Regions from separate parts of the Lysinibacillus sp. FSL L8-0126 genome, predicted to be linked through region 3. Evidence: riboswitches for the same ligand, from Rfam matches in the RefSeq annotation. Region 3 holds a riboswitch; each other region holds the start of a gene.
The links. Region 3 has a riboswitch for S-adenosylmethionine ahead of MHI34_RS05065 (O-acetylhomoserine aminocarboxypropyltransferase/cysteine synthase family protein). Riboswitches for the same ligand answer to the same signal wherever they lie in the genome.
Positions count from the first base shown of each region.

Region 1 (2,270 bases), 2.0 Mb from region 3:
GTAAAGCTTTTTTCTTAGAATAGTCATAAGGGAAGGGGAGTAACGTGAAAAAATTCGTGTTGCTAGGTTTAATGAGCTTATTAATGTTAGGAGCATGTAACGCTAAAACGCCTACCAAATCACTAATGATTCATGAGCTAACTGTCGTTCCAGACAATATTCAACAAAAAATTGAGGCTAATGATAAGATTCAATTATTGTATGAAGATGACTCTACGTATTATCTTGTTTATTATTCGAAAGGGAATGTGCTGGCAAGTATTGCGGCTGAAGAAAATAGTCAAGTCATCCAACTGAAAGAAGGTAGCGAGCAACGAAAAGTGGCTCAACCCTATGTATATAAAATCATCACCAAAGATCCTGAGCTATACACGATTGATTTGCGAATAAACGGCGAGAGTACGCCAATAGATCGCGTAACCTCTATATAAGACAAAAACCGAAATCCCATTAAATGAGATTTCGGTTTCTTTACAAGATATCTTAATAAAAGACTTTCTCTACATTGTATTTGGAGCGGAAAGTGTTAATCGCATATGTTTCGTAAATTTCACGTTCCATTGGATCTTCTACTTCATAGACCTCAATTTTGAACACTTCATCACGATGATTTTTCATCGGAGATACATTGTCCTCGAAATGCTTTTTAATACGTTGACGAATTTTACGTGCTTTGCCGACAAATAATAGCTCATTCTTGTCATTATAGAATAAAAAAATGCCGCCTTTATCACGTGTGATTTTATGGAAGTCAATAAAACCAAAGTATGGTGTGATAGGCACATCACCAGGTTTTACTTCTTGTTCACGTTGACGGATGACTACATCAGGTTTTGGAAATTCAATTTTAATCAAAGTATTCACGTTCCTCTCTGTTACTAAAGTTATATGGTAACATAAATACGGCATGTTTACCATAAATTTTAAATGTAGAAACACTACTTATAGCAAGCTTAGTGTACATCAAATAAACGAGGAACATGCATTTGAATCACAAAATATTCTATGAATTATTGATATTCTAACTAATTCATGCTACAATTCGATGTAATTAAATAATCTTATCAAGAGAAGCTGAGGGATTTGGCCCGATGACGCTTCAGCAACCTCTAACAATTGTTAGAAAGGTGCTAATTCCAGCGAAGGATTTTTCCTTTGAGAGATAAGAGTGGACGTGAAAAAATCCTTCTCATTCTATCTCGTATGGAATGAGGAGGATTTTTTAATTTGTCAGCAAGGTTTGCTAAAAGAGAGTGATCAAAGAGAGGGGAACGCAAGATGCCAATTAATATTCCGAAAAATTTACCAGCTGGAGAACATTTACGTGAGGAAAAAATCTTCGTCATGGAAGAGGACCGTGCGAAAACACAGCAAATTCGTCCGTTAAACATATTAATATTGAATTTAATGCCTGAAAAAGAAAAAACGGAGCTTCAATTACTACGTTTATTAGGGAATACACCGCTACAGGTAAATATCACCTTTTTAAATACGGCCACACATGAGTCGAAAAACGTCAGTAAATCACATTTACAGCTATTTTACACAACGTTCAACCAAATTCGTCACCGTCGCTATGACGGGATGATTATTACGGGAGCACCTGTAGAAAAAATGGCCTTTGAAGAAGTTAACTATTGGCGGGAAATTTCAGAAATTATGGACTGGTCCAAAAAGAATGTGACATCCGTTTTACATATCTGTTGGGGGGCACAGGCGGCACTGTATCATCATTATGGGATAGGAAAGGTAGAACTTTCAGCTAAATGCTCAGGTGTCTATTCCCATGTAATCACCGATTTAACAGTGGATTTAGTACGTGGCTTCAGTGATTTATTTACCGCTCCACATTCACGCTATACTTCTGTTTCGATCGACGAGGTTCGCAATCATCCAGACTTACGATTATTATCCTATTCAGAGGATGCAGGTGTGTTCATCGTCCAATCAAAAGATAATAAAAACATTATGATTACAGGGCATCTGGAGTATGATGCGACAACATTAGCCGATGAATATAGCCGTGATGTCGCAAAGGGCATAGATATCGCTGTTCCTGTGAATTACTTCCCGAATGATGATCCATCACAGGAGCCAATGAATACATGGCGTGCCCATACGCATTTATTATTCTCTAACTGGTTGAACTACTATGTTTACCAAGAAACACCATACGAATGGGATTTTGTAGATGAAATTGAATATCATATTTAATTAATAAAAAGTCTAATTTCTTTTCTCACCATAAAAGAAATTAGACTTTTTGATTG
Region 1 covers NZ_CP152028.1:3,749,325-3,751,594, forward strand. The annotation lists gene MHI34_RS18125 (TrmB family transcriptional regulator) at 1-23, shown strand, start outside; gene MHI34_RS18130 (hypothetical protein) at 45-431, shown strand; gene MHI34_RS18135 (nucleotide excision repair endonuclease) at 484-909, opposite strand; SAM riboswitch class I at 1,059-1,169, shown strand; gene metA (homoserine O-succinyltransferase) at 1,279-2,214, shown strand; gene MHI34_RS18145 (endospore germination permease) at 2,255-2,270, opposite strand, start outside.
Region 1: another riboswitch for S-adenosylmethionine. It lies ahead of metA (homoserine O-succinyltransferase); the one in region 3 lies ahead of MHI34_RS05065 (O-acetylhomoserine aminocarboxypropyltransferase/cysteine synthase family protein).

Region 2 (2,270 bases), 1.3 Mb from region 3:
ATCATGTAAAGCCCCATATTCGCTTTGAGCTTTCTGAGGAGGTAGGGATTCTTTCAATGATTTCCCATCATTTGGGCATTAGTATTTTGCCTCAATTGGTCATTCAACATTTACCATCAACGTTAAAAGCAATCCCGCTAAAGCAAGGAGGCTACCGTACCATTGGAATTGCGATGAAGCACCATGCTTCCCCTGTTACCAAGAAATTTGCGGAAATATTAAGTGCTTGGTTAAAAGAGCAAAATAGTACGCTATGATTGTGGCTATTGAAGCACATCCTTACATTACGTTAAAATAGTATTTGTATATATTGTAGAAAATAGGTGAGTGTATGGGGACATTACAAGGCAAAACCGTACTCATTACAAGTGGGGGAACACTTGAAAAATGGGATCGTGTACGAGGGCACACGAATTTATCAAAAGGGACAATGGGCTGTTATTTAGCAGAGGCCGCATTGGCTAAGGGTGCGAATGTAATATATATGCATGGCTACTTTGCACAGCTTCCAGCAAACCACGACAAAATGACATTGGTAAAATTTGAAGGTATTGAGGATTTAGGAGAAAAGGTACGTCATGCGGTTCAGCTACAACAAGTCGATATTGTTATTATGGCTGCTGCTGGCTCCGATTGGGTTATTGACAAGGTTTATGATCAATCCGGTAATTTAATGGAGGAAGCGGGGAAAATGCCTTCTGACGAACCACCTATTATCCATTTTAAAAAGGCACCAAAAGTATTAGGGCAAATCAAGGGCTGGCAACCGAATGTAACGCTAGTGGGCTTTAAGCTAGAAGCTACAAATGATGAGGATTTTTTACTCGCTCGTGCAAGACTGCGTATGGAAGCCGCGCATGCTCAATTTATGGTTGCAAATAGCTCGCAGTCTTTATATGGCGGAGATGAGCCTCATTGGATCGTGCCTGCTGAGGGACAACCAATTAAGGTGATGGGCAAGCAACAGACAGCACAAACTTTAATGGAATGTTTGCATAGGGAATAACGTGATGAACTGTGGAGAAGGTCATACTTCTACACAGTTTTTTCTTTGCCATTGTGGTTAGATAGACTGACATAGCATACAATACGATAGGATTATGAGTGAATTATAACAGAGAGGATGCTATTACAAAGTATTCAACTAGGTTTTCTAATATTTTATATTGACATTCGGATAACAGAATTATAGAATTATTTTCAAGAAACGCAGTACTCTTATCAAGAGAGGTGGAGGGACTTGGCCCCATGAAGCCTCGGCAACCGAGAAGATAGGTGCCAAATCCAACAGATGGTGTCTGAGAGATAGGAGGGGCTATCAATCGGTTTGATGCGTTGGCCTCTTTTGTACAACTAGGAGAATAAAGAGGGGGTGTATCGTATGGCTCAATCGGCAAAGGTAGATGATAAAAAATTAGAGGCAATTGCTAAGGCAATTCAAAATCTTGAATTTGGTGAAGTGAATATTACGATTCAAGATGGTGTGATTGTGCAAATTAATAGGCTTGAAAAGCAGAGATTTCCACAGAAGAAATAATGCTCATTTCAGTTGAACGATGTGAAAAGGCCACCAATAAGCATGGTTTCCATTGCTTACAAGTGGCTCTTTTTTATGGAAATTAGCTATAAAAGCTTTTTGGAATTGGACCGATATGACGACGATGATAGAGAAGGGGTTCTTTTTGAGAATTTGTAATGTCTAGCACTTGCCCAATAAAAATAGTATGATCGCCTGCATCTATTTGCTGAAATGATTTACATTGTAAAATAGCTGCTGTATCATGTAAAATCGGTAGCCCAAAAGTAGAAGTAGACCATTTAGCTTGAGCAAAGCGATCCGGGACTTTACTTGCAAATAATGTACATAAATGCTCTTGATTACTCGCTAAAATATTGACAGCGAATTTTTCCGCACCCATAAAGTAAGAATGGAGCTGAGATTTTTTATCAAGTGACCATAAAATAAGTAGTGGGTCAATGGAAACAGATGCAAAAGAATTGACTGTTAAGCCAATTGGATTCGTTTCATGACATGCTGTCACAACCGTTACACCTGTAGGATAGTTACCTAATGCCAATTTAAAAGCAGCTACTTGATCTGTCATTCAAATCACCTCTTTATAGTTAGTCATAAATTAGTTAACGGAGTTAGTAGGTAAATTGCACTTTTTTTCATACCATATAGTAACTCCTTTTCTTAAGTAAATTTTAAATCAATTAAACATCCAGGTAAAGCTAATGGGGGAAAGAAAGGGGAATTGCCATGACTT
Region 2 covers NZ_CP152028.1:4,446,793-4,449,062, reverse strand. The annotation lists gene MHI34_RS21650 (LysR family transcriptional regulator) at 1-257, shown strand, start outside; gene MHI34_RS21645 (phosphopantothenoylcysteine decarboxylase) at 332-1,006, shown strand; SAM riboswitch class I at 1,216-1,312, shown strand; gene MHI34_RS21640 (YezD family protein) at 1,382-1,537, shown strand; gene MHI34_RS21635 (flavin reductase family protein) at 1,620-2,105, opposite strand; gene MHI34_RS21630 (VOC family protein) at 2,264-2,270, shown strand, end outside.
Region 2: another riboswitch for S-adenosylmethionine. It lies ahead of MHI34_RS21640 (YezD family protein); the one in region 3 lies ahead of MHI34_RS05065 (O-acetylhomoserine aminocarboxypropyltransferase/cysteine synthase family protein).

Region 3 (2,270 bases):
ATGGATTTTATACTTGGTTGATGTAGCAACGTTTGACGCAATGCCAAATGAGGCAATTCGAATGAGAAAATACGTAAACTCTACAACATCCTCCCTTGCGTTCTAAAACTTAAGCTTCTACAGTTTGTTCAGTTGTTGTGGCAAGCGTAATGGCTTGTTCTAAATCAGCAATAATATCCTCTACTGCCTCTAAACCGATGGATAAGCGAATGAGCGACTCGGTTACGCCAGCTTGAATTAATTCATCTGTTGATAATTGCTGATGTGTAGTAGATGCTGGGTGAATAATGAGCGATTTGGCATCCCCTACATTTGCTACATGTGAAAACAGCTTCACGCTATCAATTAGCTTTCGACCAGCCTCACGTCCACCTTTAATGCCAAATGTAAGCACAGAACCGAAGCCATTTTTCAAGTATTTTCTCGCCAAATCATGTGTCGCAAAATCTTCTAGGCCATTATAGTTTACATACTCCACAGATGGGTGGTTTCGTAAATATTCAGCAACCGCCAACGCATTTTCATTGTGTTTAGGGATACGCAAATGAAGCGTTTCTAAACCTTGTAGTAAATTAAACGCTGCGTCAGCACTTAATGTTGGACCGAAGTCACGTAACAACTGTACGCGTAGCTTCGTAGCAAAAGCAGCAGAAGCTGTATCAATTCCGTAACGTAATCCATGGTAAGAAGCATCTGGTTCCGTAAATCCAGGGAATCGTCCACTAGTCCAATCAAACTTACCAGCGTCTACAACAACCCCACCTAAAGTTGTACCATGACCACCTATCCATTTAGTCGCGGAGTGAACAACAATATCTGCACCGTATTCAATTGGTGTGGAACCATAAGGAGAAGCAAATGTACTATCGATAATTAATGGTAAACTGTTAGCATGTGCAATCTTAGCTACTGCTTCAATATCTAAAACTTTTAAACTTGGATTACCATAAATTTCAGCGAAGACAGCTTTCGTTTTATCGGTAATCGCAGCCTTAAAATTCTCTGGGTTTGTTTCATCTACAAAAATTGTTTTAATGCCATACTTCGGTAATGTGTTAGCCAATAAATTATACGTACCACCATATAAAGAACTACCTGCTACTATTTCATCGCCTGCTCCAGCTAGATTTAAAATGGAAAATGCGATAGCTGCTGCACCAGATGAAAGTGCTACTGCTGCTGTTCCACCTTCCAATAAGGCCACACGCTTTTCAAAAACATCCACTGTCGGATTTGTAATCCGTGTGTAAATGTTCCCCGCTTCCTCTAAGGCAAAAAGACGTTGCGCATGAGCAGTGTCCTTAAATACGAAAGCAGTTGAGCGATAGACAGGAACTGTTCTAGAGCCCGTCACTGGGTCTGGCTCTTGACCACCATGTAACAGCAATGTTTCTGGTTTAAAATTTGTCATTGTGTACCTCCAATTATTTTTTTACGATGGTACCGGAGATGAGGAGGATTTATGTGTAGAAAACAAAACCCTCTCCTGTTAAGAAGAGGGTTGCGGTTGCAAGTTTTCCTCCCCTTATCTGCCAGATCCAAGTAAGAATCTGTAGGAATTAGCACCTTAGTAAGTTCATCACTTACTGGTTGCTGGGCATCATAGGGCCTATCCCTCCGCCGCTCTTGATAAGAGTATGAGATTCAATTTCCATCGTTGTAACACAGTATAAACATAGAGTTTTTTTCTGTCAATATGTAAATTTTATTTTTTCCGAAACTTCTGTCAGCTCTTATACGTAATATGAACGCATACACTAATTTAGAAAAAAATTTGAAAGGAGTATTTTTATGGTAAAAGCCGTGATCATTTTTCTCTTAGTTGGATATTTAATTGGCTGTATTCACGGCTCTAAAGTGGCACAATTTTTATCGGGGGTTGATTTAAAAAAAGCTGGCCATGGCAATGCAGGTGCCTCTAATGCTACACTTTCCCTCGGCTGGAAATATGGCGTTTTAGTAGCCCTAATCGATATTGGCAAAGGCGTTGTAGCTATTATCGGTGCACACTTTTATTTAGCAGATGCTCCGCATTTAACCGAAGGAGAAATATGGCTCCTGACCTACATTATTGCTGCAGGGGTTATTTTGGGTCATAATTTCCCATTTTATATGGGCTTCAATGGTGGGAAAGGAACTGCCTCTATTATTGGAATTCTACTTGCTGTAGATTGGAAGATTGGTTTATTTGCACTTATTTTATTTGTCATTTTATCCTTTGCAACTAACTATTTAATTGTCGGTGTTCTAGAGTTTTATCTCGTTTTTTG
Region 3 covers NZ_CP152028.1:1,077,973-1,080,242, forward strand. The annotation lists gene MHI34_RS05065 (O-acetylhomoserine aminocarboxypropyltransferase/cysteine synthase family protein) at 110-1,411, opposite strand; SAM riboswitch class I at 1,523-1,636, opposite strand; gene MHI34_RS05070 (glycerol-3-phosphate acyltransferase) at 1,792-2,270, shown strand, end outside.